DNA from 4 places in the Cupriavidus sp. 86D6 genome. Region 4 is predicted to be linked to each of the others. Evidence: predicted binding sites of a transcription regulator. Region 4 holds the regulator's gene; each other region holds the start of a gene.
The links. Region 4 encodes FNR, which switches genes on or off when oxygen is low (the NO sensors DNR and NnrR bind a similar motif). Its sites were predicted from a motif close to TTGATNNNNATCAA; they were not measured.

Region 1 (7,810 bases), on a different contig from region 4:
CTGCGTCCCCGCCACACGGTTCTGCTGCATCTGCAGCATGGCAAAGCCATATGTGATCGACGACAGGAGCAGGAACGACGTGTTCAGCGCAACCAGCGGCAGCTCGAACAGCTCGGCGCCGGTGGGCCCGCCGGCGTATTCGCGCCCCAGCACGCCATAGGCGGCGAACAGGCAGGCGAAAATCAGGCAGTCGCTCATCAGATAGAGCCAGAACCCCAGCAGCGTGCCGTTTTGCGGGTGGTGCTCCTCGGTCAGATAGAACTGGTAGCCGCCCGGCGGTGCGTCATCCGCCGCCGAGGTGCTGTGCGCGTGGAGGGGAAGGGTCGTATCAGCCATGGCCAGTCATCAGTTGGGTGCGTGCCGCTTCGGTACGGACCACGTCTTCGGTCGGGATGTAGTAGTCGCGCTTGTAGTTGAAGGTATGGATGATTGCCGCGATGATCGTGGCCGCGAACGACACGGCCGCCAGCCACCAGATGTGCCAGATCAGCGCAAAGCCCATCAGCGTGCACAGCGCGGCCAGAACGATTCCCGCCGCGGTGTTCTTGGGCATGTGGATCGGGATGAAGCCCTCCATCGGCCGCTTGTAGCCGTACTGCTTCATCTGCCACCAGGCATCGGTGTCATGCACCACCGGCGTGAACGCGAAGTTGTACTGCGGCGGCGGCGACGAGGTGGACCATTCCAGCGTGCGGCCGTCCCAGGGGTCGCCGGTGGTGTCGCGCAGTTCCTCGCGGCGCATGAAGCTGACCACCAGCTGAATGATGAAGCAGGCAATGCCGCAGGCGATCAGGAACGCGCCGAACGCGGCGATCAGGAACCAGATCTGCAGCGACGGATCCTCGAAATGGTTCACCCGGCGCGTCACGCCGAGCAGGCCCAGCCAGTACAGCGGCATGAACGCGAAGTAGAAGCCGGTGAGCCAGAACCAGAACGATGCCTTGCCCCACGACGCCACCAGCCGGTAGCCGAACGCCTTCGGAAACCAGTAGTAGATGCCGGCCATCAGCCCGAACAGCACGCCGCCGATGATCACGTTGTGGAAGTGGGCGATCAGGAACAGGCTGTTGTGCAGCACGAAGTCGGCCGGCGGCACCGCCAGCAGCACGCCTGTCATGCCGCCGATCACAAACGTGACCATGAAGCCAACCGTCCACAGCATCGGCGCCTCGAACTTGATCTTGCCGTGGTACATCGTGAACAGCCAGTTGAAGATCTTCGCCCCGGTGGGAATCGAAATGATCATCGTCGTGATCCCGAAGAACGAGTTCACGCTGGCGCCCGACCCCATGGTGAAGAAGTGGTGCAGCCACACCAGGTACGACAGCACGGTAATCACCACGGTGGCGTACACCATCGACGCGTAGCCGAACAGGCGCTTGCGGCAGAACGTGGCCGTGACCTCCGAGTAGATGCCGAACACCGGCAGCACCAGGATGTAGACCTCGGGGTGGCCCCAGATCCAGATCAGGTTCACGTACAGCATGGCGCTGCCGCCCTGGTCCGCGGTGAAGAAGTTGGTGCCGACGTAGCGGTCCATCGACAGCAGCGCCAGGGCGGCGGTCAGCACCGGAAACGCCGCGATGATCAGCACGTTGGTGCACAGCGACGTCCAGGTGAAGATCGGCATGCGCATCAGCGTCATGCCCGGCGCGCGCATTTTGACGATGGTGACGAGCAGGTTGATCCCGGATAACAACGTCCCGACCCCCGCCACCTGCAACGCCCATATGTAGTAGTCGACGCCCACATCCGGACTGTGCAGGATGCCGGACAGCGGCGGATACGCGAGCCAGCCCGTGCGCGCGAACTCGCCGACGAACAGCGACATCATCACCAGGATGGCGCCGCCGGTGGTCATCCAGAAGCTGAAGTTGTTCAGGAACGGAAAGGCCACGTCGCGCGCGCCGATCTGCAGCGGCACCACGAAGTTCATCAGCCCCGTGACCAGCGGCATGGCCACGAAGAAGATCATGATCACGCCATGTGCGGTGAAGATCTGGTCATAGTGGTGCGGCGGCAGGTAGCCGAGGTTGTCGCCGAACGCCACGGCCTGCTGCAACCGCATCATCACCGCATCGGCAAAGCCGCGCAGCAGCATCACGATGCCCAGCACGATGTACATGATGCCGATCTTCTTGTGGTCGATGCTGGTGAACCATTCGTGCCAGAGGTACCCCCACACGCGGTAGTAGGTCAGCAGTGCCACCAGGGCAATGCCGCCCAGGACGACGACGGCAAAGGTTCCGATGAGGATGGGCTCGTGCAGCGGGATGGATTCCCACGACAGGCGGCCAAAGATCATGTTGGCGAGTTCTGAACGCTCGGGCATGGTTGTCACCTGGGCCTGTATTGACCAATGCTGGCCAATGATGATTGGCGAAATCTGATTCGTGAAGGGGTGGAACCGGGTTGCGCCTCAGCGCAACACCTGCCTGCCGTCATTGAGCGCGGCATCTGGCGCGAACACCGGCGCCACGTCCGGTGTGTTGCTCGCGGTGCAGATTTCCGCGGTCGGATCGAACCTGGCACGGTTGCGGTTCTGGTTCTGTGCCATGGTGTCCGCCATGCATGTCCCGCCCTCCACGCAGCGGTTCAGGATCAGCTTGTAGAGGTTGGGGTCGACACTGGCATAGCGTTGCACCGGGTCGCTCTCGCTGGGCTTGGCCAGCTTCAGATAGGTGTCCTTCGACAGCGGCGTGCCCGACGATTTCGCCTGCTGCACCCAGCGGTCGAAATCCTCGTTGGACATGCCGTGGAACTTGAAGCGCATGTGCGAGAAGCCCGCCCCGCTGTAGTTGGCCGACATGCCTTCGTAGACGCCGGCCTTGTTGATCACCGCATGCAACTGGGTCTGCATGCCCGGCATCGCGTAGACCATGCCGGCCAGCGATGGCACGAAGAACGTGTTCATGACCGAGGTGGCGGTGATCCGGAACGCAATGGGCCGGTCAACCGGCGCGGCCAGTTCGTTGACCGTGGCAATGCCTTGCTCGGGATACAGGAACAGCCATTTCCAGTCCATCGCCACCACTTCCACGGTGAGCGGCTTGACGTCGGCCGCCACCGGGCGGCGCTCGTCGAGGCGGGTCAGCGGACGGTAGGGATCAAGCTGGTGGGTGCTGACCCAGGTGACCGCGCCCAGCGCGATGATGATCAGCAGCGGCGCGGCCCAGATGGCCAGTTCCAGCACGGTGGAATGATCCCACTCGGGGTTGTAGGGCGCGTCCTTGGCGCTTTCGCGATATCGCCACGCAAACAGCAAGGTCAGGCATATCACCGGCACGATGATCAGCAGCATCAGGCAGGTGGCGATGATGATCAGGTCACGCTGCCGCACCGCCATGTCGCCGGAGGGCGACAACAGCACGGCGTTGCTACATCCCGCAAGGCCCAGCAGCATGGCGATTGCGGCACTTCGCAAAAGCATCTTTCCCGTCACACGAAACGTCGGCACTGCAGCTTCGAAGCGTGGCATGGTGTTGGAAGTGGCGTTTGATTAACGTCGACGGCTGACAGACGCCGCAATCTTTCGATTTCCAATGGCAGTTTAGGCGCTATTCTTGTTACTGCGGGACTTTAAGTGCAGTACGACATTCCTTCCGCACTCGATGGAGACTCCACGATGGCCAGTCTGTCCCACCAGCACCGCGCGTCGCCGACTGCACCTCCGGCGCCCGGCCACCATGACGTGGCACCTGCCGAAATCGCCACAGGCGTGGTGATTGGCCGCGCTTCCGAGTACTTCGATTTCTTCACCTACGGCATCGCCTCGGTCCTGGTTTTTCCCACGGTCTACTTTCCGTTTGCCAGCGAACTGGCCGGGCTGCTCTACAGCTTTGCCATCTTCTCGTTCGCGTTTGTCGGACGCCCGTTTGGAACGGCGCTGTTCATGCGCGTGCAGCGGCGCTGGGGGCGCGGCGTCAAGCTGACGGCGTCGCTGTTCCTGCTGGGCACGGCCACGGTGGGCATCGCATTCCTGCCCGCGTACGCGTCGATTGGCAGTACTGCCATCTATCTGCTGGCGCTGTTCCGCTTCCTGCAAGGCATTGCGTTCGGCGGTTCGTGGGACGGCCTGCCCTCGCTGCTGGCGCTCAACGCGCCCGAGAACAAGCGGGGCTGGTATGCGATGGTGGGGCAACTCGGCGCGCCGACCGGGTTCCTGGTGGCGGGCGGGCTGTTCCTGTTCCTCTATGTCAGCCTGACCCCGCCCGAATTCATCGACTGGGGCTGGCGCTATCCGTTCTACGTGGCGTTCGCCATCAACGTGGTGGCGCTGTTCGCGCGGCTGCGGCTGGTGGTCACGCACGAGTACACGCGGCTGCTGGAGGAAGACGAACTGGAGCCCATCAGCACGCTGCAGATGGTGAACGCGCAGGGCTTCAACATCTTCCTCGGTGCGTTTGCGTCGCTGGCCAGCTATGCACTGTTCCACCTGGTCACGGTGTTTCCGCTGTCCTGGGTCAGCCTGCACAAGACGCAGGCGATCAGCGACGTGCTGGCGATCCAGATCGTCGGCGCGGCCATTGCCTTCATTGGCACGCTGATCTCCGGCTGGCTGGCCGACCGCATCGGCCGGCGCACCACGCTGGCGACGATGGCGGTGCTGATCGGCATTTTCAGCCTGGCGGCGCCATGGCTGCTGGATGGCGGCGCATCGGGCCAGGACACCTTCATTCTGGTCGGATTCGGCCTGCTCGGGCTGTCGTATGGGCAAGCGGCCGGCGTGGTCACGTCCAACTTCGACACCAAGTTCCGCTATACCGGGGCCGCGCTGACCACGGATTTCGGCTGGCTGTTCGGCGCCGCGTTTGCACCATTGGTGGCGCTGGGGCTGTCGTCGCTGTTTGGTCTGGTGGCCGTGACGCTGTATCTGCTGTCGGGGGTGGTGGCTACGCTGATCGCGCTGCGCATCAATCGCGCGCTGGGGACGCCCGACGACGCTTGAATTCGCTCAACGCAAAATCGACGAAGGCGCGTGCCGCGGCTGTGCGGTACGCGCCTTTTCTTTGCAGCAGCGCCGCGTGCCGTGGCGGCAGCGGGCGTTCCAGCTTCAGGATGCGCAGGTCCGCATGGCCGGCGGCGATGGCGGCCGGCAGCACCGTGGCGTGGCGGCCGCTGCGTACCGCATCCAGCACGGCGCTCACCGAGTTGGCTTCGAACGTGATGCGCGGCTCGATACCCAGGCCGCCAAAGTAGCGCGCGATATAGCCGCGCGTGGCAAATTCCCGCGTCAGCATGGCCATCGATTCGCCAGCCAGCGCCTCTGCGTCCAGCGCGGCGCGACGCCGTGCCAGCGGGTGCGACGCGCCCACCATGTAGGCGAGCGGTTCCTCGATCAGCGGCGTGGCTTCCAGATCCGGCAGGTGGATGTCGTCGAAGGCGATGCCGATGTCGATGTCGTCATCGGCCAGCAGCGGTTCCACGCGTTCCTGCGGCATTTCGCGCAGGCTGAGCGTGATGTTTGGATACTTCCCATTGAACGCCACGATCAACGGCACCACCAGGTAGGGCGTGAACGTCGGCGTCATGGCCAGGCGCAGGTTGCCGCGCGTCAGCTCGCCCACGTCGTGGATGGCGCGCTGCCCGGCTTCCAGGTCCTGCAGCGCCCGCCGCGCGTGCACGTAGTAGGCCTGCCCCGCGTCGGTCAGCCGTACGGCGCGGCCGCTGCGGTCGAACAGCGGCGCGCCCAGGGTGTCTTCGAGCTGGCGGATCTGTTGCGAGAGCGTGGGCTGAGAGACGTGCAGCGTCTCGGCGGCGCGCGTGAAGTTGCCGGCGTCGGCAACAGCCAGGAAGTAGCGAACGTGGCGCAGCAGCATGGAGAGGGTCAGGTATTGGTATTGCCAATGGTAGGCATAATAATCCCGTCTTTGACCAATGGCACGAGATTCGACATGCTAGCGGCTCAAATGGGGGGATTATCGTGAAAGACCTGATTCAAGGCATTCTCAAATTCCAGCGCGAGGAGTTTCCGAAGCGCTCCGCGCTGTTCCAGGAGCTGGCCACGCAGCAGAGTCCCAGCACGCTGTTCATCGCCTGTTCGGACAGCCGCGTGGAGCCGGCACTGCTGACGCAGAGCGAGCCCGGCAAGCTGTTCGTGATCCGCAACGCTGGCAATATCGTACCCGCCTATGCGGTGCAGCCCGGTGGCGTATCGGCCAGCGTGGAATACGCGGTGGCGGGCCTCAGGGTGCGCGATATCGTGATCTGCGGCCATTCGAACTGCGGTGCGATGACGGCGGTGGCCATGTGCCAGTGCCTGGACCATATGCCGTCCGTGGCCGAATGGCTCGAACATGCCGCAGGGGCCCGCAAGATCAGCCTGGCACGGCTACATGCATCGGACGCCGAGCGCGTGGCGGACATGGTGCGCCAGAACGTGATCGAGCAGCTGGCCCATCTGCGCACCCACCCGTGCGTGGCCCAGGCGCTGGCCGAGCGGCGCATTACGCTGCACGGCTGGTACTACGACATTGGCACCGGCGCGATCGATGCGCTGGACGGCAAGTCCGGCCGGTTCGTGCCGCTGGCCGAGCATCCGGACGTCAACGCGACGGAGATGGCCGCATGAAGGTGAAGCGCATCGTCGCCAATGTCGCGGCCGCCGACCCGGCCGCCGCGCGCCGCTTCTACCACGACATCTTCGGTCTGGACCTGCTGATGGACCATGGCTGGATCGCCACCTACGGGTCTGTCGCCACGCAGACCGTGCAGGTCAGCTTTCTGTCCGAGGGCGGCTCCGGAACGCCGGTGCCGGACCTGTCGATCGAAGTGGACGACCTCGACGCCGCGCTGGCCCGCGTACAGGCTGCCGGCCTGCCCATTGCCTATGGGCCGGCCGACGAACCCTGGGGCGTGCGGCGCTTCTTTGTGCGCGACCCGTTCGGCAGGCTGGTCAACGTGCTGGTGCATGCTTGACGCACGCGGCGGCGCCTTGGAAAGTGAAACAATCCGTACACGGTGCACCAATGCGAAGATTTGCCGTTAATGTTGTCATCCACGACGACAAGAAACGGCCGACAAGCTTATGCAGTTGCCCCCGATTCCCGCCAATGAAGCCGTCCGCCTGGCCACGCTGCGGTCGCTCAACATTCTCGACACGCCCCCGGAGGAACGCTTCGACCGCCTGATGCGGCTGGCCAAACGCCTGTTTGGCGTGCCCATCGCCGTGGTCAGCCTGGTCGATGCCAATCGCCAGTGGTTCAAGGCCTGCGAGGGGCTCGACGATTCGGAGGCGTCGCGCGACACATCGTTCTGTGGCCACGCCATCTGTGGCGACGACATCCTGCTGATTCCCGATGCCACGCAGGACCTGCGCTTCCACGACAACCCGCTGGTCACTGGCGCGCCCCATATCCGCTTCTATGCCGGCCGGCCGCTGTCCGCGCCCAACGGCGCCAAGATCGGCACGCTCTGCCTGATCGACCGCAAGCCGCGCGGTTTCGACGCCGAAGACCGCGCGTTGCTGCACGATCTGGCGCAGATGGCCGAGCAGGAACTGGCGGCCGTGCACATGGCCACCATGGACGAACTGACGCTGCTGTCGAACCGGCGCGGCTTCAGCGTGCTGGGACAGCATGCGATCGAACTGTGCCGGCGGCTGGACCGGCCCGCCACGCTGGTGTTCTTCGACATGGATGGCTTCAAGCCGATCAACGACCGCTTTGGCCACGCCGAGGGCGACCGTGCGCTGACCGCGTTTGGCGCGGAGCTGCGGGCCGCGTTTCGTGAATCGGATGTGGTGGGGCGTATTGGCGGCGACGAGTTCGCCGTGCTACTGACCAATACCGATGCCGCCGGCTGCCATGAC
Region 2 (7,810 bases), on a different contig from region 4:
CGCGGCCTGATTTGATACAAGGCCGACAAGACTGCCGGGGTCGGGCTCACTACGATTGGCGGCGCGTGGAAACGTCTCTCGGACGTTCCTGCGACGCACCGCGCCCGCCCTTCGGCTGCGGTGTGGCTGGGCGCATGCGAGCCCGGCTTCTTCCCTGTTGAACGCTCCCGGATGCGGCAGCACCGGGGGCGTATTTTTCCCCCGGCCCGTACGCTCTGCGCCACCACCGCCCGGCCCCCGCATCGCGGCCCTAAGTGTCGTGCGCGGCACGTATCAAAATTGATACAAAGCGGGCATCGCCTGTGATCTCCCGGCTGGTACATTGGCCGATCGGATGTCCCGCGTATTCCTCACTTTTCCCCATGGACCTGTCGCCCAACCTGCCCATTCGTCTGCTGATCGTCGATGACGACCCCCAGATCCGCGCCATGCTGGCCGAATACCTGGCCACGTTCGGCATGGAGGCCGAGGGCGCGGAAGGCGGCGCGGCGATGCGCACGGCGATGGGCCGGCAGGACTACGACCTGGTGATCCTGGACCTGTCGCTGCCGGGCGAAAACGGCTTGACGCTGTGCCGCGAGATCCGCGAGCAGAGCAACCTGCCCGTGATCATGCTGACCGCGCGTGCCGAACTGGCCGACCGCGTGGTGGGGCTGGAAGTCGGGGCTGACGACTACGTGACCAAGCCGTTCGAGATGCGCGAGCTGGTGGCGCGGATCCACACGGTGCTGCGCCGCAGCCGTGGCGACGTACGCCGCCCGACGCCTGCCCCGGGCGGGCACGAGATGCGCTTCGGCTGCTGGCGCCTGAATGCCACGCTGCGCCAGCTGGTCGATGTGGAAGACACCGTGGTGCCGCTGTCCAACGCCGAATTCCGCCTGCTGCTGACGTTCATCGAGAATCCGAACCGCGTGCTCGACCGCGAGATGCTGATCAACAATGCGCGCGGCCGTGACCTGGACGTCTTCGACCGCAGCATCGACCTGCTGGTATCGCGGCTGCGCCAGAAACTGCGCGACGACCCGCGCGACTCGTCGCTGATCCGCACCGTGCGTGGCGAAGGGTACGTGTTCACCGGCAACGTGGAGCACTGAAGGCATGGCTGCTGCGATTCCGCCGACCAGCGGCGGTGCTTCGGCGATACGGGCCGAACCGCGCGCCGCCGGGCCGGCCAGACGCCGCCGGTTCAATTCCATGTTCATGCGGTTGTTCTTCGTGATGACCGCCATCATGCTGGCCGTGCATGTGCTGGGCGTGACCGTGATCGAGAGCGTGTTTCCGCGCCCGGGTTCCGAACGCTACATGGAGCGCATGCGCCGCGCCGCGTCCGACGCCGAGGCGGCGGGCCAACTGGTGCCCAGCGGCACGCCCGCGCATCCGCTCGAAGGGGTTTTCATACCCGACCGGCCGCCTGGCGCGCCGGCCGGCATGCGCGGCAATGAACCGTTCGATTTCGATGGCCCGCCGCTGCGCCCCGAAGCGTTCGGCGAACGCCGGCCATTCGACCGTCCCCCCGGGCCGCCGAAGGGATTTCATATCCGTGGCATCTGGCCGCCGCACCTGGGCCTGATCTTCCAGCTTGCGGCCATCCTGATCGCTTCGTGGGTGGGCGCTCGCCTGCTGGCGCGGCCGGTGCAGCAACTGGCCAGCGGCGCCAACCGTCTGGCGCAGGACGTCCATGCACCGCCGCTGGACGAAGACACCGGCCCCGCCGAAGCGCGCGACGCCACGCACGCGCTGAACCTGATGCAGCAGCGCATCCGCACCCAGCTGGCGCAGCAGTCGCGCTTCCTGGCGGCGGTGTCGCATGACCTGCGCACGCCGCTGACGCGCATGAGCCTGCGTATCGAGCGCATCGAGGACAACGACGTACGCTATCGCCTGCGTCAGGACCTGGCCGAGATGAATGGCCTGATCGACGCCACACTGTATTACCTGCGCGAACGCGACGACGGCACCGGCCCGCGCCAGCGAGTGGACATGGTGGCGCTGCTGCAGGCGGTGGTCGACGACGCCCAGGAAATCGGGCAGGACGTGCGCCTGTCTGGCGAAGCGGCGCCGCTGCTGGCCTATCCGGCCGAACTGCGGCGCGCCGTGGTGAATCTGGTGGAAAACGCCCACCGCTATGGCGGCGCCGCGCACATCATCCTCACCGACAGCCCCGAGCGCGTCTCGATCGATGTCTGCGACAACGGTCCCGGCATTCCGCCGGCCGAACTGCAGCGCGTGCTGGAGCCGTTCTATCGGTTGGAGTCGTCGCGCAGCCGCGCCACCGGCGGCGTGGGCATGGGCCTGTCGATCGCCGCCGATATCGTGGCGCGCCACGGTGGCGAACTGAAGCTGACCAACCGGGCGGAGGGCGGGCTGCGGGTCAGCATCACACTGCCGCGCGCCTGATCGAAGCGATCCAGCCCCAGCTCAGGCGCGCTGCGGCAGGCCGCTCTTGCCGATCGCCGCCAGCTGCACGTACTGCGACCCGCGCAGGCCACGCGTGAAGTCCAGCGTGAAGTCCCCGACGTCGATGCGGGCCTGCAGCGCGCGCCGCAGTTCCGCCGTGCCCGACGCCTTCATGCCGGTGGCCGCGCGCACCAGCCAGGCCGCACTGATATAGCCGGCCAGCGTGGCAGGCGAGGGCGGCTCGTCCAGGTACTGCTTCATGCGGGCCACGTGCTCCTTGACGACGCGCAGCGTCGATTCCTGCGGCCCCGGTGCAATCTGCGTCACGACCATGCCGCCCGCGTAGCCGGCGCCCAGGATCTCGCGCGCCGCCGACGGACTGACCGCCGAAAGGCCTACCAGAAACCCGTACCAGTTTTGCGCCGCCAGTGCGCGGCCCAGGCTGCCATAGGCCAGCGTGTCGCCCGCGACGATCACTGCGCCCGGCCGGGCCGCGGCAATGCGCCGTGCGCTGTCGTCGAAATTGCCAGTCAGCGCCACGGCGCGCGTCGAGATGTCCTTTTCCAGGCGCGCCAGCCACGGGGTGCCGACACCAAGCGTGCCGGCCGCGAAGTCGGGCGACACCGCCAGCGCGATGCCGGTCAGCCCGTAGCTGCGCAGCTGATGCACGGCGGCATCGAGTTCGGCCTGATAGTCGGCGCGCGTGAACCACACGTTGTCGGCGCTCAGCGCCAGCCCCGACAGCGGCGCGACGATCTGCACCCCGCGCCGCGTCAGGTCGGCCGAGCCCGCCAGCGTGGGCAGCAGGCTGTCGCCAGGCCCGAACAGTACCTCGGCACGTTCGTTGTCGGCCAGGGCCACGGCCTGTGCGGCGGCGCGCGGGTTCGAGGCGTCCGCATCGCGCACCACGTGAACGATGCGCAGGCCGCCGTTGCCGGCCGGCGACGCATTGAAGGCATCAAACATCACCTTGGCGCCGGCCAGATAGTCCCGCGCCTGATCGGCCTGCGGCCCCACGCGGTCCACCAGGTGGCCCACCACAAGCTGGCGGCGCAGAAGCTGGCCAGCCGGCTGCGCCATCGCGGGCAGCACGGCGGCGGACGTCAGGGCGCCGAGCCTCTGCAAGGCGCGGCGGCGGCCTGTCGAAGCGGGCGGACACGCGGGGGGCGACTGCGGCAAGGCTGGGCGCATGGCAGTGAGAGTCGGATGGACAGGATGTGCTGCGGAAAGCGAGTGCGGCTGGACTTGATACTTGGCGAGCCGGGCCAGAGACTATCGGCCGTTCATGACGCTTCCGTGACTTTTGCCCGACATGAGGCCCCCCGTTGGCGGGGCTGGCAGGTGTAGGGTCGCCATGATCTTGATGCGCATCAAGGTTGATGCACCGGGCGAGGCATAGCATCGATTGTCATTCCGCCCACAAATCGAGTCTCCGCATGTCCGCCCCCATTCCAGACGCCGCCGGCACGGCTTTCGACCGCCGCGCGCTTGCCGATTTCCGCAGCCTGGCAGGCCGCATCGACGGCAACGGCCCCCGCTATACCTCCTATCCCACCGCCGACCGCTTCCACCATGAAGTGGGCGACGCCGGCTACCAGACGGCGCTGCAGGCGTGCCGCGCCGATTCGCCGGCCCCGCTGTCGCTGTATCTCCATATCCCGTTCTGCGAAAACATCTGCTACTACTGCGGCTGCAACAAGATCATCACCAAGGACCACAGCCGCAGCGCGCAGTATGTCGACTACCTGTCGCGCGAAATGGCGATGGTCGCCGGGCGTCTGGGCGAGCGACGCGCCGTGATGCAGTCGCACTGGGGCGGTGGCACGCCGACCTTCCTCGACCCCGATGAAATGCGCCGGGTCATGGCGGCGCTGCACACGCATTTCGTGCTGCTGCCGGAGGGCGAACATTCGATCGAGATCGATCCGCGCCGCGTCACCGACGAACGCATGGACCTGCTGGCCGAGCTCGGCTTCAACCGTATCAGCCTGGGCGTGCAGGATTTCGACCAAGAGGTGCAGGAAGCCGTGCACCGGGTGCAGTCATACGAAGACACGCGCGCCGTGGTGCGGGCGGCGCGGCGCCTGGGATTCCAGTCGGTCAGCGTGGACCTGATCTACGGCCTGCCGCACCAGACCACCGCGCGCTTTGGCAAGACCATCGAAAAGGTGCTGGCGCTGCGGCCCAACCGGCTGTCGGTGTACAGCTACGCCCACCTGCCGCACGTGTTCAAGCCGCAACGCCGTATCGATGCCGCAACACTGCCGCCAGCGGCCGAGAAGCTCGACATCCTGGTGTCGACGATCGAACGGCTGACCGCCGCCGGCTACGTCTATATCGGCATGGACCACTTTGCGCTGCCCGACGACGACCTGGCGATCGCCCAGCGCGAAGGCCGGCTGCAACGCAATTTCCAGGGCTATGCCACGCACGCCGGCTACGACCAGATCGGCCTTGGCGTCTCGGCCATCGGCGCCGTGGCCGGACACTATGTGCAGAACGCCCGCACCACGGACGACTACTACGCCGCGATCGATGCCGGGCGCCTGCCCGTGGTGCGCGGTTTCGAGATGTCCGCCGACGATCATCTGCGCAAGGCCATCATCGGCGCGCTGATGTGCAATGGCACGCTGGACATTGCCGAGGTGGAAAAGACCTACGGCATCGACTTCGCCACCACCTTCGCCGCCGAGCTGGCCGACCTGGACAGGCTGGCGGAGGACCACCTGGTACGCCGCGCGCGGGCCCGCATCGACATTACCGAACTGGGACGCCTGCTGGTACGCCGCGTGGCCATGGTCTTCGACCGCTACCTGCGCGACGACGCTGCGCGCCCGCGACCGGCGCACAGCGCCGCCAACGATGCCCAGGCGATTCCGCTGGTGCGCTATTCGCGCGTGGTCTAGCCGCGGCGGCAACGCCAGAAACGAAAAAGCCCGCGACAGATTCGAGGGCTTTTTTGCTGGGCGCAGGCCCCGTCGGTCGGACCTGTCGGACCTGTCGGACCAGGTCTGGAGCGGGCTGGACGCTTATTTGGCTGCGTTGGCCATGTAGTCGGATGCGGCAATCACGTCCGCATCCGGACCGGCGTAGCCACCCTTGGGCGGCATCACACCCTTGCCCTTGAGCGCGTAGTTGTGAACCACGTCCATGCCTTCCTTGAGGCGCGGCGCCCAGGCAGCCTTGTCGCCGAACTTCGGCGCACCGGCCACGCCGGCAGCGTGGCAGGCGGCGCAAACCTGTTCGTAGACCTTCTTGCCCGTGTCGGCCGACGCCGCAGCCGGGGCAGCGGCGGGTGCAGCCGGTGCTGCGGCTGCCGGAGCAGGGGCTGCCGCAGGTGCGGGCGCCGCGGCGGCCGGTGCTGCAGCCGACTCCGGCGCCGAGGCCGCAGCCTGGGCGGTGGCACCCTGGGCCGGAGCAGCCGGCTCGGGGAACTTGGCACCGCCGGCATCGGCCATGTAGACCACGGCGCGGGCCAGTTCGTAATCGCTGAGATCGTCCGGCGACGTGCCGGCGCGGGCGGGCATCGCGCCCTTGCCGTTCAGCACCGACTTCATCAGCCCATCAAAGCCCTGGCCGATCCGGGCCGTCCAGTCACCGGCCGTGCCGTACTTCGGCGCACCGGCCGCGCCCGTGGCGTGGCACGCGGCGCAAACTTCCTTGTAGACCTGCTCGCCCGTCTTGAAGACGCGCGGGGCATTGGGATCCTTGATTTCGAGTGACGCTACCGGCGCGATACGGGTGTTCACCGCCTCCACGCTCTGGGTGGAGCCGGCGCCCTCGCGGGTGCCATGTCCGACAAAATTGACCAGCAGGATGATGACGATGATCGGCACCAGAAAGGCGGCGATCACAACAGCTACAAGCTGCTTAGGGGTCTTGATTGGCGACTCGTGGTGGTCGTTTTGATGGACGTCACTCATACAGAACTCTCGATTTTGCGGGAAACCTATTGCACAGCACGTGGGGGCGGCTTGCTTGTCTGGCCCTGTCTTCGGGGATGAATCTGTCGGTCTTCGCGTCCGGGGCGTCTCCTGCCCCGCTACGTCTCTGGTACGACGCAAATAGCTGCCGATTATAGACCCAAGACTCGGCCCCGGGGGCCAAAAGCGACGGCTCAGAGACCTGTGAAAACCCGGGTTCGGCGGCCCCCGGCGCATCCCGCATGGACGGCCACGGACAAGTCGGGTATCCTATGCGACTTTCCGACGACGGCACTCGCCGTTGTCACCGCAGCTCACATCGCGCCCGTAGCTCAATGGATAGAGTACTGCCCTCCGAAGGCAGGGGTTGCTGGTTCGATCCCAGCCGGGCGCGCCAATCTGACTGATCGCTGGCACTTCGCCAAACGTCCCCGCTGAAGCCCGAGATGGCTGGTGCCATCGGCTTCGTGCCAAGAATCCGGCCTTTTCTGGTGGCGGTGCGAACAGAACATCTGTCACGCGCGGTGCCGATTTCCTTGAAATGCCCGCATTCCTTTACCGCCCCATTCGCCGCTGATAGCTTTGCGTGATCCGGTTGACCAGCCCCGGGTCGCGGGAATCGGCGGCCTGGAATTCCACGCGCACGCTGCCATCCGACTGCTGCCGGATCATGGCCGCCACGGGGGTGCTGCCGTAGTAGCCGGTGATATTGCCGGTGCTGGGCTCCTGCGTCTGCACCGCCACACCCTGATCGCGCATGGCGTCGGCCGCCGCGTAGAACGAGCGGTCGAAGCTGGTCGGTCCCGGCCCTGGCGCGGGCGGATAGCCGTAATAGCAGCCGCCAAGGAGTAGGGCCGTCCAGAGGGCAAGGATCAATGGCAGGCGTTTCATGGCATCCCCTTCAATCTGTCGGCGCCGAGTTTCCGTTCTAGCACCAGGGCGGGGGCGCTGGATATTGGGCGGAAGGCCCGGATGCGGAACGGCCCGGCAAGCGGCAGGCCCAATGAACAGGGGAATCGATGCACCGCGCATCGAGACCGGGACAGAAAATGGGACAGAGACAGGAGCCACGATGAGTAAAACGACCGACTACCAGGTGATGGCGCTGGCCAACGGCAAGCCAGTCAAGATGTGGACGGTTGGCGTGCCCGTCGAGGAAGATGCCCGGCGGCAGTTGCAGAACACGGCGCGCATGCCCTTCGTGTTCCGCCATCTGGCCGTGATGCCGGACGTACATCTGGGTAAGGGATCGACGATAGGGACGGTCATTCCTACCCAGGGAGCCATTATCCCGGCGGCGGTCGGGGTCGATATTGGCTGCGGCATGATGGCTGCGCGCACGACGCTCAAGGCGGCGGACCTGCCCGATTCATTGCACCGGCTGCGCAGCGCCATCGAACGCGCGGTGCCGCACGGCCGGTCGCCGGGACGGCGGGATCCCGGTGCCTGGGGGGATCGTCCGCCCCACCACGTGGACGAAATGTGGAAGA
Region 3 (7,810 bases), on a different contig from region 4:
CGAGGACATGCTCGACGTTAAAGTAGAGCAAGGAGGCTTCTGGCCTGAAAGCGAGAATCTTTGCGTCAACCTCATTTTCCGGGTGCCGCGCGACGTCCGAATAGATCTGCGTTCCCGGAATGCGGCCCAGGAACGCAACGTGTGGGTGGGAAGCGCGGCGAATGATGAGTAGCATCGATACGAGGACGGCCACGATCACGCCGTTGAGGATACCCAGGAACAGCACGGCGACCAGCGCTATCATCGACACGCAAAACTCAAATCGACTGACCCTCCAGACGTGCCGGAGTTCGCCAATATTGACGAGCCCTTTGACGGCTACAAGGACAATGGCGGCGAGTACCACGTTGGGCAGGTTGGCGAGTAGACCTGTCAAAAACATCAAGCACAAGCCGATGGTGACGGACGCGACAATGAGCGCAATCGGCGTCTTGGCGCCCGCCTTGTCATTGACTGAGCTTTGGGATAGGCCGCCTGCGACAGGATAGCCCTGGAAGAGAGCCGTTCCAAAATTCGCCGCGCCCAGTGCCAGAAGCTCTTGGCGTGGGTCGATTTCGTCGCCATGCGCCTGGGCGATAGCCCGAGCGGCCGACACGCTTTCCACATAGGAGAGCAGTAGGCAGGCGAAGGCCAGCGGTATAACGCCATCGACGTCGCGGGGACGCAGATTCGGCCAATGAAGCGCCGGCAATCCCTGTGGCAATGCCCCCACGACCTTAAAACCGAGGGCGCCGAGAGGCGTCACCGATAGCAAGATGATAGACACCACCACGACGATTAGCGCAACCGGTCGCCCGGGCAAGTATTTTTCGCCGAGCAAGAGCACGATGATTGTCGTGAGACCAAATGCCAGCACGGTAAGGTTCGTCTGTGGAATCTGCTGCGTCAGGATCGCTATTCTCTCGAAGAAGAACTCGCCCCCGCCCTTGACGCCAAGGAGCTTGGGCAGTTGAGTCAGTCCAATCGTGAGAGCCGCACCAGCCTTGAATCCAAGCAGAATGGTCTCGCTGATGAAATTTACCAAGGAGCTCAATCGGAAGAACCAGGCCACCAGACACATGGCCGCGACCAACAAGGCGGTCAGCGCCGCGATGGACGCCCAGCGTGCTGGATCGCCCTGCGCCATCCCGGCGAGGCTGACGCCGACGAGCATGGAGATGGCCGAAGTTGGGCCGATCGCCAGTTGCCGTGACGAGCCGAACAGGGCGTAGAAGAGGCCACCGGTCAGATAGCAGTAGATGCCGTACTGCGGCGGCAGCCCCGCCAGCGACGCATAGGCGAGCGACACCGGAATGCCGTATGCCGCCAGAGTCACGCCGGCGACGGCGTCGTACCGTAGCCACTGGGCGCGGTAGGTTGCGAGCCATTTTGCGGGCGCAAACCACTGATGCCAGTATCCGGCGGAAGCCGGACTGCCCTCATGAAGGCCCGAAGCGGAAGAGTTGTCCATGTCATGCCTTCATGAAGCAGAAGCCTCGAAGACGGATCGGCGCACACGCCGAATAGCACTTGGGTCGCTTGAGTGAAATTCAACACTAGGAGACGCCAACGAATCAGGCTTCGATCCGTGGCTTTTCCAAGTTAGTCGACAAGCGGGCATCAAACTTGATCCAGATCAGCCAGATCCCACCGTTCGGACCAAGGAGTGTTGTCTGCGCTACCTAGATCGCTGTACGGCGCCTCTCTCGCGCGGATTCGGTCGCGAATATGATCAGCAACCCGCCCAAGATTCCGATGTTCTTAAGAATGTGATTGAGCTGGTTCCACGAGTCGGCGATATCCGCACGCCAAAATCCGTGAAAGATTAACGTCGTTGGCACGAGGAACAACGCCAACGTAACTGCTCCCCATCGAGCGTTCCATCCTGACATCAAGATCAGGCCACCGACAATCTCGATCCCCATCGTAAGGGTGAGCAATAGTCCTGGCGAAGGCAGTCCGGCACTCGCGATCCAGGCGGAATATCCCGCGAAACTTATCATCTTGAGCAAACCTGAGAGTAGAAAAAGCGCGCCCAGCAGGGCGCGGCCCAGAGAGTACATGCGAGAGACTGTTGCGGGCGTGATGGAAACCGTGGCGGTGGTCATGGCAATGCTCAGGCCGAAAGGTGATGCAGGTTCTGACTGACGTGTCTAACTTACCAAGTTATATAGGTGAGCGCATAGCTGCCGTACGAATGTACGCTGCATCGGTAGACTTTGTTCCTGCGCACACTCTCTGTGCGACGAACGCTCAGTAATTGTGTGCGCTGCGCAGAAGCGCGACTCTGTTGAAAGGTAGCGCTTGGTTGAAGGAGGCAGTTGCTGTAGATCAATGTTTCACAATTTGGTACAAGTGACCGCGAAAAGGCTGAAAGATGATGCGCGACGTGCCGCAGCCTTGACGCAAAGGCTGCTCGCCTTGCAAGTCAGTCATTGGAAGCCGGACCGCTAGATGACAACGTACCTGTGCAAGGCATACAGGAACTCTTTCATCGTACGGCCTGGAGAAGCCGAGCAATAACATACGATGCTAAGTCCGGAGCTATTGCAAGTCGAACTAGGCCGCCAATGAATTGGGGGCTGCCCTAGACACTGACATCCGTTCGTCAACGCTGGCGACCAAGCTGGCCAACGGCAATCGCGGCAGCGGCGTGGCCACTAGCGTGGAAGCCGGCCACCAGCTCGCGCTGCGCGGCAAATGGTCGATCAGGCGCATCTCGCCTCGTGGCCAGCTCGGCCCTCGGCCTACCTGGGCCAGGGCTTACCGGTTCCGAGACGACTTCCGCCCTATCTCTGTCGATCAGCTAGATTGCTGCCAACGGCAGAAATCGGGCGTGATGGGGTCGATCGAACGCGGTTTCGCCGCAATTCAGGCTGGCTCCGGCACCGTGCGCCCTTTCTCGTGGCGCATAGTCAGCCCGGATTCACGCCGAAGGCAGGATTGGCGAGTGCATAGGCGGAGGCGTAATCGAGTTCTCCTGACGCCTGCGCATGGATAGTGAAAAGGGGATCGCCCCCCGACACGATGTCGCCCAGCCGAGCGCGCATCGCGATGCCGGCTACTTGGTGGCGCGGCGCTCCCGCCAGCTTGGCGGTGCGCGCCAGGCGACGGTTGTCGATGGTGGCGACTGTGCCACCAATTTGCGCCAGCACGTCGCGCCGGAACAGCGCCTCGCCCGGCACCATCAGCCCACCCTGCGCCTCGCAAACGGACTGGAACCTGGCCCAAGCGGCGCCGGAGTTCAGGATCTGCTCGGCTTTGGCCTGGCCATCGCCGGGCCTGGCCGCCCCGCAGAACTCAAGCAGTAATCCGGAAAGCAGTAGCGCGCGACGCCGTAGGTCGGCGGGCGCGTGGGTGTCGCGTCGCAACACGGCCAACACGTCGTGGGCCTCCAACGCCGGACCGATGCCACGGCCAACCGGCTGGGAGCCGTCGGTATGCACCATCATCACTTGCAGTCCGAACGCCGCCGCCACGCGTTGCATGAAAGACTCCAGGCGCAACAGGTCGGCCTCGGAACGCACCTTAGCCGTGGGGCCCACGGGGACATCGATTAGTACATGCGTGGCCCCGGCTGCCACCTTCTTCGACAGGATCGACGCAATCAACTGGGCGTCGCTGTCGATATCTAGGGCACGTTCCACACGAATCATCACGTCGTCGGACGGACTCAGGTTCAGTGCGCCGCCCCACGCAAGCGCGGCGCCCGTGCGCTCCACCACGCGCCGCAGTTCGTGCACGTCCAGTGTCACTCGCGTCAGGGTTTCCATGGTGTCCGCCGTGCCCGCTGGAGACGTGATCGCGCGTGACGAGGTTTTGGGAATCGTTAGCCCGGCGGCGGCCACAATTGCCACGATGATTGGCGTGGTGCGATTGCCGGGCAGCCCGCCCACGCAATGCTTGTCAGCCACCACCTCGCAGTCCCAACGCAATTGCTCCCCCGTGCCGATCATCGCGCGAGTCAAGCCGATGACTTCCTGCTCGTTCATCCTGCCGCCCGCGCAGGCTGCAAGGAAGGCTGCGATCTGCATTTCCGTGTAACGCTCTCCTGCAATGTCCTCGACGATGCCAGCCAGTTGTGCGTCGTCAATAGCCAGGCCATGAATCTTGGCGCGGACTGCGCGCAGCGATTCCAAGGCCGGCGCGTGCGTGACCTCGATGGCATCGCCTTCACGCGCACATAGTTCGCCTGCAGCACTCGCCGAAAGACTGGCCTGGTGAGTATGCAGCAGTGGGGCGCCCACCAAGTTCAGCGTGGCGATCAGCGTGCGCGCACCAATTCGCACCTGCACGCGCGCCTGCGCCGAAAAACCTTCGGCCCCGCACACCGGACAGTCGGGGTGGAGGTAAATCACGTGCTCTTGCCACGTGTCGATACCGAGCGGCTTGAATACCAGCATGACGGGGGAGGGCAGCATCAACAGTCATCCCAGTATGGACGCCGAGCACCGTCAATGAAATCAGGATGTGCTGAGCTGTCTGTAGGGCATGGACGACAGCCATCGCCGCTGGGGGCGCGCGGCGCAGGAATGAAGTGCCCGAACGTTGATGAAAATCAAGCTACCGCCCGGCGTGCGATCCATCCTGAAAAATGCTGTTGCGCGCTGTGCGCACCGCAAAGCATCCGGTCAGCGATGGCGCAGCATGAACAAGGGGATATCGATGAAAGTGCAATGTCTAGGCGCCACCGATACGGTGACGGGCTCCAAGTACGTCGTGGACATTGGACGCATCCGCGTGATGGTGGATTGCGGCCTGTTTCAAGGATTCAAAGCCTTGCGCCTGCGCAACTGGGATGCGCTGCCGGTCGATCCCGCCAGCTTGCACGCGGTGGTGCTGACCCACGCGCACATCGATCACAGTGGCTATCTGCCCCTGCTGATCCGCAACGGATTCCGAGGGCGCGTGTACTGCACTCTGGGGACCGCGCAATTGTGCGGCGTACTGCTACCCGACTGCGCGGCGCTGGCCGAGGAAGACGCGGCGTATGCAAACCGAAAAGGCTTCTCGCGTCACGATCCGGCGATGCCGCTGTATACGCGCGCCGATGCTGAGCGCGCGGTGCATCGCCTGGAGGCGGTGCGATTCGACACGCGCGTGCCGGTGAGCGCGGGCATCGATGCAGAGTTTAGTCACGCCGGACATATTATCGGCGCTGCCAGTGTCACCTTGCACGTGGATGGGCAGCGGCTAGTGTTCTCAGGCGATCTTGGGCGCCTGAACGATCCGGTGATGCGCGCGCCCGTCTTCCTGAAGCATGCCGACTGGCTGTTCGTGGAATCCACGTACGGCGACCGGCGCCATCCCGACGTCGATCCCGTCGACGCGCTGGGCGATATCGTCAGCCGCACGATCGACAGGGGCGGCACGCTCGTGATCCCGACTTTCGCCGTAGGTCGCGCGCAATCATTGCTGTATTGCCTGTACCGGCTCAGGCAACTGCGCCGGCTGCCGGACGTACCCGTCTATTTGAACAGCCCTATGGCTATCGCGGCAACGACGATCTTTGCCCGGCATGTGTCGGAGCTGCGCGTCGACGAGGCAAGCTGTGCGGGCGCTTGCGACATGGCGCGCCCCGTAACCAGTACTGAGGCGTCTGTACGCCTGAACGCAGATCGCAGTCCGAAGATCATCCTGGCAGGAAGCGGCATGGCCACCGGTGGCCGCGTGGTGCACCACCTGGAAGCGTTCGGCATGGACCCGCGCAACACCATCCTGCTGTCCGGATTCCAGGCACCCGGCACGCGCGGCGCCCGCCTTTGCAGTGGCGCCAGGCAAATCCGGCTGCATGGCAAGGACATTGACATCGGCGCCGAAGTGGCGCAGATCGAGAACCTGTCAGCCCACGCCGATGCCGAAGAAGTGATGAGCTGGCTGAAGGGATTCGAGCGCCCGCCACGTCAGACGTTCGTCGTGCATGGCGAGCCGGTGGCCAGCGACGCGTTGCGCCAGCGCATCGAACACGAGCTGAAATGGCGGGTCACAATGCCAGAATACCGGCAGAAGTATTCGCTGGAGTAGGGCAAAAACACTAGGCGATACGGTTTCGATGTGCCACACCGGACTGGGCGGCGCGCAGTCGCGCACGAGTACGAAGCCCTGGCTGTAGCCCCTGCCGGTGCGTTGCGGGTAGGCGCGCAGGTCGCAGTTGCAGACGCGCATGAACAGGTCGTTGCTATCGGTCGGGGCGGCGGAATCCGGCTCGGGTGACGTGGTCTGCTGCCGGCAACGCCCCCGTGGCGCCCCCCAAGCGCCGAAGCATCCACTGCGACGCTACCGTCGACGGATCGGCATCTTCATGTTCGTCTCCCATTTTTTTCAACGGACTCTAAGGCATCAACTATGTCGATGGCTTTGTGCAAGTCTTGGTTCAATATAGAAAGCGAGCACGATCAAGAAGACCAAACATGGGCCGCTGTCGCCGACTCAGGGCGTGATCGACACCTTCAGCACGCCATCGCGCTGATGACCAAGGGGTCGTAAGCCTCGACAACGCCGGTTAGCTTGTAGTGATGAGTCACCAGCGCGGACAGGTCGGCGCGCGCTGTTTCTATCACGTTCATCAGCCTGCGCATCCGTTCCTTGCCGCCGGGACACAGCGACGTGACGATGCGGTGGTCGCCCAAGCCAGCGGCAAACGCACCCAGCGGAATTCCCGGATCGGTCGAATAGACGTCAAGGCTGGACAGCGTGCCACCGGGCTTCAGCACGCGTAGCGCAGCCTGCGTGCCCAGCGCCTCGATAGAGGCGTCCACGCCCCGGCCGCCGGTGAGCTTCAAAATATCTCCCACGACGTCGCGCTGATGGAAGTTCAGTGTGACGTCGGCGCCCAGTTGCCGCGAGATGGCCAGGCGGTCGTCCAATCCGTCTACGAAGATGATGGTGGAAGCGCTGCGCAGGCGCGCCCAACGGTTGCGCACACCCCGATCGAGCCCTGCGCGAAGATGGCAACGACGTCGCCGATGCGGATGTTGGCGCGCTCGGCGCCTGCGAATCCGGTGGGCATGATGTCCGAGCGCATCAGCACCTGTTCGTCGGTCAGGCCTGCCGGAATCGGGGCCAAATTCGCTTGGGCATCGGGCACCAGGAATGAAAGCTCGGGCAGATTGCACCGGCGATCACGCGCTGGCCTTCCTGGTAGCCCGTGACGCCGCTGCCCAGTCTGGCATGATGCCAACCGGCTCGTGGCCAATCGTCAATCCCGACGCCCGTGGGTGCTCGCCCTTCAGGGTATGGATGTCGGTGCCGCAGATTGTCGTGGTGGTAACCCGCCCCAATGCGCCGCCGGGGCCCACGTCAGGAATGGGGTTTCTCTTGCAACTCGATCACGCCGGGCTTACCAAAGACTGCTGCTTGCATCGTCGCCATGACTTGCTCCGAGGACAAATGCCGGCGGCGCGTCGCGGTGCGGCGCGTGCCAACGTGGGTTGTCTTCGCCGTACAACTCAGACCTGCGCCAGCGCGTCGAGATCGAAAATCTCAATTTGCTTGCCGTCCACGCGGATCAGCCCCTCGCGTTGGAAGCGGGAGAACGTGCGACTGACCGTTTCCAGCTTGATGCCGAGGTAGCTGCCAATTTCCTCGCGCGTCATCCGTAGTGTGAACGCATGCGCCGCGTAGCCCCTGGCGCGCAGGCGCCGCGAGATGTTGAGCAGGAAGGCAGCGACGCGACGCTCCGAAGGCATGCCAGACAGCAGCGTGGTCTGGCGGGATTCGCGCACAATCTCCTGGCTGAGCAGCTTGTGCAACTGACGCTGCACGCCGCGCATGTCGCGGCAAAGCAGTTCAAGCGGCGAGAACGGGATCACGCACACTGTGCTGTCTTCCA
Region 4 (7,810 bases):
TCCGTCTGGATACGGCCCCCGCGCCCGCCGCGGCAGCGCCCGCGGCCGAGACGGCCGCACCCGCCAAGGAGTAACGCCATGGTGATCGTGACTTCCATTGCCACCGTCCTGTCGATGCTGACGTTCCTGGCCATCTGCTGGTGGGCGTGGTCGGCGGGCCGCAAGGCTGCCAACGAGGAATCGGCGATGCTGCCGTTTGCCTTGCCGGACGAACATAACAATCCAAGCCGGAACTAGTAACCATGAGCGATTTCATTTCCGATTTCTGGGGCTACTACATCACGGCCATCGCGCTCATTGGTATTGTCTGGTGCGTATGGCTGCTGTTTTCGCAACGGAAGATGCCGAAGGGCATCAGTACCACCGACGACACCGGTCACGTCTGGGACGGCGACCTGCGCGAACTGAACCATCCGCTGCCGCGCTGGTGGATGTGGATGTTCCTGCTGGCCTGCGTCTTCAGCGTGGCATACCTGGTGCTCTATCCGGGCCTGGGCACCTACGCCGGCGTGCTGAAGTTCTCGACGCAGGGCGAACTTGCCGCGCATCGGGAAGCGGCCGAGAAGATGCAGCACGAGATCTACGCCAAGTACCTGAAGATGGATGTCAAGCAGGTGGCCGCGGACCCCGATGCGCGCGAAATCGGCCAGCGCCTGTTTCTGAACTACTGCGCCCAGTGCCATGGCTCGGACGCGCGCGGCAGCCGCGGCTTCCCGAACCTGACCGACAACGACTGGCTGTATGGCGGTGATCCCGACACGATCCAGCAAACGATCGCGAAGGGCCGCAACGGCGTGATGCCGCCGTTTGCCGGCACGATCGATGCCAAGCTGGCCGGCGATACGGCGCAGTATGTGCGGTCGCTGTCGGGGCTGACCTACGACCCGATCCGGGCGTCGCGCGGCGAAAGCACGTTCAAGTCCACCTGCGCGGCCTGCCATGGCGCGAGCGGCAAGGGCAACCAGGCACTTGGCGCGCCCAACCTGTCCGACAACGTGTGGCTGTATGGCAGTTCGGAGGGCGTGATCGTCGAGGCCATCCTGAAGGGGCACAACGGCCATATGCCGGCTCATGAGGAAATCCTGACGCCCGAACGGATTCGCATGCTGACGGCATACGTCTGGGGCCTGTCGAACAGCAACGCGAACGCCGCATCCACAGGGCAATGACAAACCGTCCCCCGGGGTCCGGAGGCCACGCCATCCGGACCGGGGGCATGAGGGCTGAACAATGAGCGCGCCCCTGGAATCTCCCCCCACTACACGCGAATCAAGCGAGGCCGCCTGGCGGCCCGCACCGCCGCCAAAGCCGGCGGCCGACGCCACCGAAGAGGCCCTGTACGAAGTCCGGCGCAAAATCTACCCGCGCTCGGTCACGGGCGCTTTTTCGAGCTGGCGGGTCTGGCTGGTCATCCTCACGCAACTGGTCTACTACGGCACGCCGTGGCTGCAATGGAACGACCGGCAAGCCGTCCTGTTCGATCTCGGCGCCCGCAAGTTCTACATCTTCGGCCTTGTGCTGTGGCCGCAGGACGTGATCTACCTGGCGGTGCTGCTGGTCATCTCGGCGCTGGCACTGTTCCTGTTCACGGCCATCGCCGGACGGTTGTTCTGCGGGTACGCGTGCCCACAGACCGTCTATACCGAGATCTTCATGTGGATCGAGCGCCGGGTGGAGGGTGACCGCATCGCCCGCATCCGGCTGGACGGCGATCCGTGGAGCCTGCGCAAGATTCGTCTCAAGGCGACCAAGCACGCGCTGTGGATCCTGATCGCGCTGTGGACGGGCTTTACGTTCATCGGCTATTTCGCACCGATCCGCGAACTGGGCGGCGAGGTCCTGCACTGGACCCTCGGTCCGTGGCAGGCGTTCTGGATGCTGTTCTATGCGTTTGCCACGTGGGGCAACGCCGGGTTCATGCGCGAGCAGGTGTGCAAGTACATGTGCCCGTACGCGCGCTTCCAGAGCGTGATGGTGGACCGCGACACCTACGTCGTGACCTATGACGTGGGCCGTGGCGAACCGCGCGGCAGCCGGTCGCGCAAGGCGGACCACCACGCGGCTGGCCTGGGCGACTGCGTGAACTGCAGCATCTGCGTACAGGTGTGTCCGACCGGGATCGACATCCGCGACGGCCTGCAGTACGAGTGCATCGGCTGCGGCGCGTGCATCGACGCCTGCGACCAGGTCATGGACAAGATGGAGTATCCGCGCGGGTTGATCCGGTACACATCGGAAAACGCGATGCGCAAGAAGCTGTCGGCATCGGACGCCCGCAAGCGGCTGATGCGTCCGCGCACGATTGTCTACACGGCGATCTGGCTCGCCTTGACGGCAGGCTTCGTCACATCGCTGGCCATGCGCGCGCCGCTCAAGGTCGACATCATTCGCGATCGTGGCGCGCTCGGGCGCGAAGTGGAAGGGCGCTGGATCGAAAACGTGTACCGGCTGCAACTGATCAACGCCACCGAGGCGCCGATGAAGTTTCACGTGCAGGCGCAGAGCGACGCGTTGCAGGGCATGGTCGTGGAGTACGACCATGGCGCGGAATCGCTGTCGCCCACGTCGAACCGGCTGCTGCCGATCCGGATTCGTGTGCCGATCGACGATGCGAAGCAGGGTACGCACAAGATCGAGGTGACGGTCACCGCCGAGACCGAAACCGATCGGAAAGTGGATATCCGGCAAAGCACGAGTTTCATCGTGCCTCGCGATCTGTGATGCTGTCACGGATGGTGAGCCGGGACGAATGCCAATAGGAGAGCGCAATGACCCAACACCCCGCAAAGCCCTGGTACAGGGAGCCATGGCCCTGGATTTTGATGAGTGGTCCGCTGCTGGCGATGGTCGCTTGCGGTATCACGATCTGGCTGGCAAACACCCATGCCGATGTGCCGGTGAACGATGCCACGCGCCACGGACTAGTGGTCGAGAAGGCCGGTGCCGATCGCGCTGAACCCGCTGCGAGGCGCCCATGAGACTGCGCTGGCTGATGTGGGTGCTATGGCCGGCGTTTCTGATGGGCGGTGCGGCCACGGCGGTGGTGTTCTCGGTGGTGGATCCCGGAGACCTCAGCTTCTTCGGACAACCGGTAGAAGCTTCCCGGCAGGCGATCTACACCGTTGGCTTCCTGGTCGCGTGGTTGTTCTGCGCGTTGTCCAGCGGGCTCACGCTGTACACGATGCCGGTGAAGCTCAGCGACACCGATGAACTCGAATAGCAATGCAGAACAGGCGCTGCAAACAGAAAGGCCGCGCTGGATGGCTCCGGCGCGGCCTTTGTCGTGATGCGTGGCCCTGGCTTTCAGCAGGACCGGCTGTACACCTGCTTGATGCCTGCCATATCGACGAGCTTCACATGTCGCTGACGAATCTGGATCAGGCCTGCTTCGGCAAAGCGCGAGAACAGGCGGCTGACGGTCTCGAGTTTCAGGCCCAGGTAGCTGCCGATTTCCTCGCGGCTCATGCGCAGCACGAACTCGGTGGACGAATAACCGCGCGCCGACAGACGCTCGGACATGTTGACGAGAAACGCAGCCAAACGTTCTTCGGCGCGCATCGATCCGAGCGTGATCAGCATGACCTGGTCCTGCGAGATTTCCTTGCTCATCAGGCGCAGGAACTGGCCTTGCAGCGAGGGAAGGATGCTCGACAGCGATTGCAGGTCGTCGTAGCGTACGACGCAGACTTCGGCGTCTTCCAGCGCGGTGGCGTCGGAGGCGTGCTGCATCTCGCTGAGGCCATCGAGGCCGATGACTTCACCGGGCAGATGGAAGCCCGTGATCTGTGTGCGCCCGTCTTCCATCGTGACGTGCGTCTTCAGTGTGCCAAAGCGAATGGCGTAGACCGCATTGAGCGGTTCGCCCATCCGGTAAAGCGTTTCGCCCTTGTGAACACGCACGCGTTCCTGCACGAGCGTGTCCATCTTCGCCAGGTCTTGTTGCGACATGCCCACGGGCAGGCAAAGCTGGCCCATGGCACACGTTGAGCAACGGGGCGACATCTCGGTGACGGGAATGGAAGTCAACAATTGAAGTGCTCGTTATGAATGCGCTTGCAGCGAGGGCGCGATGCAGGCATTTTACAGCGTCATGTGACGCAGAAGCGAGGAACAGTTGCCTTTTGGTGTGCTTTTAAGCGTTTTTCTGATGGCATTGCTCGGTGGCATGCATTGCGCGGCCATGTGTGGAGGAATTGCTATTGCCGCGGAGCAGAAACAGCACCGCGATGTGGCAATTGTCATACACCGTACCGCTCGTCAGTGGTGGACTGCGCTGTGCATCATGCATGCAGGCCGCATCACGACATACATGCTGCTGGGTGCGGTGATGGGTGCTGTCGGTGCGACGGCGTGGCGGCAGGAGTATCTGCCATTGCAGCGATGGCTTTATGCCGGGGGCAGCATGATGCTGGTACTCACCGGTGTGTGGCTGTTGCGTGGACGCGTGATGCGTTCCGACTGGATCGAGCGGCTCGCCTCTCTGGCCGCCGTGCACGTGGTGCAGCGTGCGCGGGCCATGACCGCCCGACTGCCGGTGCGGCTACGTGGCGAGCGTCGCGCAACGCCGCTGTTGCGCCGATACGGTATGGGTCTGGCCTGGGGGCTGGTGCCTTGCGGAATGATCTATGGCGCATTGGCGCTGGCACTGCTGGCAGGCAACGCGGTGTCGGGCGCGCTGGTGATGGGCGCGTTCGGGCTCGGCACGCTGCCCAACCTGCTGGTGATCTCCGGGCTGTCGGGGTACCTGCGGCAACTCTCGCGCAAACCTGTGGTGCGGGTCGCGTCGGGGCTGCTGGTGATCGGCTTCGGCGTGCTCGGCGTGGCCCGGTCGATCTGGCTCCCGGACACGCTGGCCCAACACGGCTTTTGCGTGGTGTTCTGAATCGGCCACAAGGGCGGGTTGCGGGCGGGGCCGGGAATGCCATACAATCGACGGAACCACGGTATCGCGCCGCACCATTGCTCGGGGCGCCGCTGGGGCCGCATTCCTGATCTGGGGAGCGTGCCCAGGGTTTTTGGCCACTCCGGTGCGCCGAGAACGTCTCAACAGTCCATCCGGTTCAAAAGATCTGGTTAAAAGACCGGCTGCGGTTGGGAAATGGCGCCGGTCAGGGCAGGGTTGCCTGAGCCGATACCGTTTTGTTTCTTGCCGTCTTGGCCATCTGGTGGCCCTGGCGAATGTCCGCCCCGAAGGGAGAAGGCGCGACGCAAGAGGTCCGTTGACTGGTGAAACTGGCCAGCGCCGGACGATCTCCTGCCGGATCGACCCGGCATTTCGATGCAAAAGAACGAGGTGCGCACGGCTGCGCTGCATTAGGCAGGCGAGCTGGCTGCGCGATGAAATGGCGGCGGCTTCGGCCTCGCTGTATCTGCAATCTCCAGTGCTCCGGGATTCGTCCGGGGGCAGGTGCAAAGACAGGCTGCACGCAATCACATGAATACCCAAGAGGCGAAGATCGTCCTCGAGACCGCGCTGATCTGTGCGCAGGAGCCGCTGCGCGTTGGCGATCTGCGACGGTTGTTTGCCGACGACGTCGGTGCCGACACGATCCGAGTGCTGCTCGAGGAACTGCGGCAGGACTGGCAGCCGCGCGGGGTCGAACTCGTGGCGCTGGCCAGCGGCTGGCGCTTCCAGAGCCGCCCCGAGATGCGGGAATTTCTCGACCGGCTGAATCCGGAAAAGCCCCCCAAGTACTCGCGTGCGGTCATGGAGACCCTGGCGATCATCGCGTATCGCCAGCCTGTCACCCGTGGCGATATCGAGGAAATCCGGGGCGTGACGGTCAGCACGGACGTGATCAAGAAACTCGAGGATCGCAGCTGGATCGAAGTCATCGGCCATCGCGACGTGCCCGGTCGTCCCGCCTTGTACGCGACGACCAAGGCGTTCCTGGATGACCTTGGCCTGCGTTCGCTGGACGAACTGCCCCCGCTGGAGGATGCCCAGGCGCAGGCGCAAGCGGCGCTCCTGGAGCAGCAGGCCATCGATTTTGAAGAAATCGCCACGGCTAACCCGCCTGCCGGCGACGAGGAAGCGTTTGCCGAACCGGCAGCCGCGTTGACCGTCGAGGCCGCCGGGCCGGAGGTGGGCGCCGGGCCTGTCGAGGCGGGACAGCAACACGAAGCGGGGCCTGCCGCCCCCAGCGAGGAAGTCGCCGACGGCGATGCCTCCGAAGACGATATCAGCGCCGCCCGGATGCCTGAAGACGACGGGCAGGAAGACGCGCCGGTGGCTCATGCCAACGGCTTCCACATGGACACCGGGGCGCCCGAAGCGGCGCCCGCCGACCCTGCGGACCGGAATGGCGATATGCCGTTCTCGACCGAGGACGACGACGAGCGTGTGTCCAACTGAACAACATGCAACATCGATAGTGAATACTTTGTCTGATTCCGCTGAGCAAGACGTCCGCCAGCCGGACGTGCCGGGTGACACCGGCGCCCCCGATACGGGAAATGACGCCGACGGCGCGCCGCGCCGCAAGGGGCTCCGCCGCGGTTTGCGCAATCTGGTGGCTTCGCGCCGCCAGGCCGCGCAGGATCGGGACGCGGGTCGCGCCGATGGCGACGCGCCGGCACCGGCCGAGGGGGGCGAAACCGCCCAGCCCGCCGCGCCGCGTAGCCGTGGTCGCCGCAAGCCGGCGCCTGCCGCCGATGCCGGTGCGCCAGAGGCGCGGCAGGCAGACGGTGGCGAGGCACAGGCCCAGCCTGGTCAGCGCAAGCGCCGCCAGCAGCCGCAGCGCAAGGCCGCACTGGTCGACGGCGACAACAAGCCGGCGGCCGAACAGGCCGGCAAGCGCAATCGCAATGGCCAGCGCAAGAATCAGGGGGGTGCCGGCAAGCAGGGCGCCCGTGGCGAACAGCGTCAGGGCGACAAGTCGGCGAAGCCGGCCGGCAAGACCGGTGGCGCCAAGGCTGCCGCCGGTGCCGAGGACGTGTTCCGCTTCGTGATCTCCGAGCAGTTCGACGAGGAAGATACCGTCGTGCCGCGCACCAAGGCCAAGCCGGTGCGCGAACTGACGTCGGATGACGATGCGCCGAAGCTGCACAAGGTGCTGGCCGAAGGCGGCCTGGGCTCGCGCCGCGAGATGGAAGAGCTGATCCTGCAGGGCCGGGTGTCCGTCAACGGTCTGCCCGCGCATATCGGCCAGCGCATCCTGCCGGCCGACCAGGTCCGCGTGAACGGCAAGCTGATTCATCGCAAGGTAACGACCAAGCCGCCGCGTGTGCTGCTGTATCACAAGCCGTCCGGCGAGATCGTCAGCCAGTCGGACCCGGAAGGCCGTCCGACCGTATTCGACAGCCTGCCGCGCATCAAGAACGGCAAGTGGGTGGCGGTGGGCCGCCTGGACTTCAACACCGAAGGCCTGCTGATCTTTACCACGTCCGGCGATATCGCCAACCGCTTCATGCATCCGCGCTACGGCGTGGAGCGCGAATACGCGGTGCGGACGCTGGGCGAACTGGCGGAAGCCGATCGCCAGGCGCTGTTGCATGGCATTCAGCTCGACGACGGCGAGGCCAACTTCCTGCGCATCGCCGACGGCGGTGGCGAGGGTGTGAACCAGTGGTATCACGTGGCGCTGACCGAAGGCCGGAACCGCGAAGTGCGCCGGATGTTCGAAGCCGTCGGCCTGACCGTGTCGCGCCTGATCCGCACCCGCTACGGCCAGTTCCTGCTGCCGCGTGGTCTCAAGCGCGGCCGCTGGCAGGAGCTGGAAGCCACGGACGTGCGCAACCTGATGGCCAACATCGGCCTGAAGGCGCCGGCCAAGGCCGAGCAGGGCGGTGGCAAGGGTGGCGTGACAAA

Region 1: a site for FNR is predicted at 3,496-3,509, ahead of cyoA (ubiquinol oxidase subunit II). Genes of this name have one in related genera too.
Region 2: a site for FNR is predicted at 3,758-3,771, ahead of hemN (oxygen-independent coproporphyrinogen III oxidase). Genes of this name have one in related genera too.
Region 3: a site for FNR is predicted at 4,528-4,541, ahead of AC3G88_RS26535 (MBL fold metallo-hydrolase RNA specificity domain-containing protein). Genes of this name have one in related genera too.

The regions. Positions count from the first base shown of each region.
Region 1 is NZ_JBYPSB010000015.1:41,127-48,936, forward strand. Features, by position in the region: gene cyoC (cytochrome o ubiquinol oxidase subunit III) at 1-336, opposite strand, end outside; gene cyoB (cytochrome o ubiquinol oxidase subunit I) at 329-2,332, opposite strand; gene cyoA (ubiquinol oxidase subunit II) at 2,420-3,478, opposite strand; gene AC3G88_RS24320 (MFS transporter) at 3,626-4,948, shown strand; gene cynR (transcriptional regulator CynR) at 4,914-5,819, opposite strand; gene AC3G88_RS24330 (carbonic anhydrase) at 5,924-6,571, shown strand; gene AC3G88_RS24335 (VOC family protein) at 6,568-6,918, shown strand; gene AC3G88_RS24340 (GGDEF domain-containing protein) at 7,028-7,810, shown strand, end outside.
Region 2 is NZ_JBYPSB010000006.1:357,965-365,774, forward strand. Features, by position in the region: gene AC3G88_RS17140 (UvrD-helicase domain-containing protein) at 1-10, shown strand, start outside; gene AC3G88_RS17145 (response regulator) at 363-1,094, shown strand; gene AC3G88_RS17150 (ATP-binding protein) at 1,099-2,397, shown strand; gene AC3G88_RS17155 (ABC transporter substrate-binding protein) at 2,419-3,588, opposite strand; gene hemN (oxygen-independent coproporphyrinogen III oxidase) at 3,834-5,303, shown strand; gene AC3G88_RS17165 (c-type cytochrome) at 5,427-6,320, opposite strand; tRNA gene AC3G88_RS17170 (tRNA-Arg) at 6,642-6,717, shown strand; gene AC3G88_RS17175 (hypothetical protein) at 6,876-7,211, opposite strand; gene AC3G88_RS17180 (RtcB family protein) at 7,393-7,810, shown strand, end outside.
Region 3 is NZ_JBYPSB010000019.1:22,792-30,601, reverse strand. Features, by position in the region: gene AC3G88_RS26550 (SulP family inorganic anion transporter) at 1-1,450, opposite strand, end outside; gene AC3G88_RS26545 (DoxX family protein) at 1,662-2,087, opposite strand; gene AC3G88_RS26540 (thymidine phosphorylase family protein) at 2,895-4,400, opposite strand; gene AC3G88_RS26535 (MBL fold metallo-hydrolase RNA specificity domain-containing protein) at 4,645-6,003, shown strand; partial or broken gene AC3G88_RS26530 (zinc-binding dehydrogenase) at 6,409-7,350, opposite strand; gene AC3G88_RS26525 (helix-turn-helix domain-containing protein) at 7,428-7,810, opposite strand, start outside.
Region 4 is NZ_JBYPSB010000001.1:999,322-1,007,131, forward strand. Features, by position in the region: gene ccoO (cytochrome-c oxidase, cbb3-type subunit II) at 1-74, shown strand, start outside; gene AC3G88_RS04580 (cbb3-type cytochrome oxidase subunit 3) at 79-237, shown strand; gene ccoP (cytochrome-c oxidase, cbb3-type subunit III) at 243-1,169, shown strand; gene ccoG (cytochrome c oxidase accessory protein CcoG) at 1,231-2,721, shown strand; gene AC3G88_RS04595 (hypothetical protein) at 2,769-2,978, shown strand; gene AC3G88_RS04600 (hypothetical protein) at 2,975-3,220, shown strand; gene fnr (fumarate/nitrate reduction transcriptional regulator Fnr) at 3,304-4,029, opposite strand; gene AC3G88_RS04610 (sulfite exporter TauE/SafE family protein) at 4,115-4,882, shown strand; gene scpB (SMC-Scp complex subunit ScpB) at 5,435-6,355, shown strand; gene rluB (23S rRNA pseudouridine(2605) synthase RluB) at 6,384-7,810, shown strand, end outside.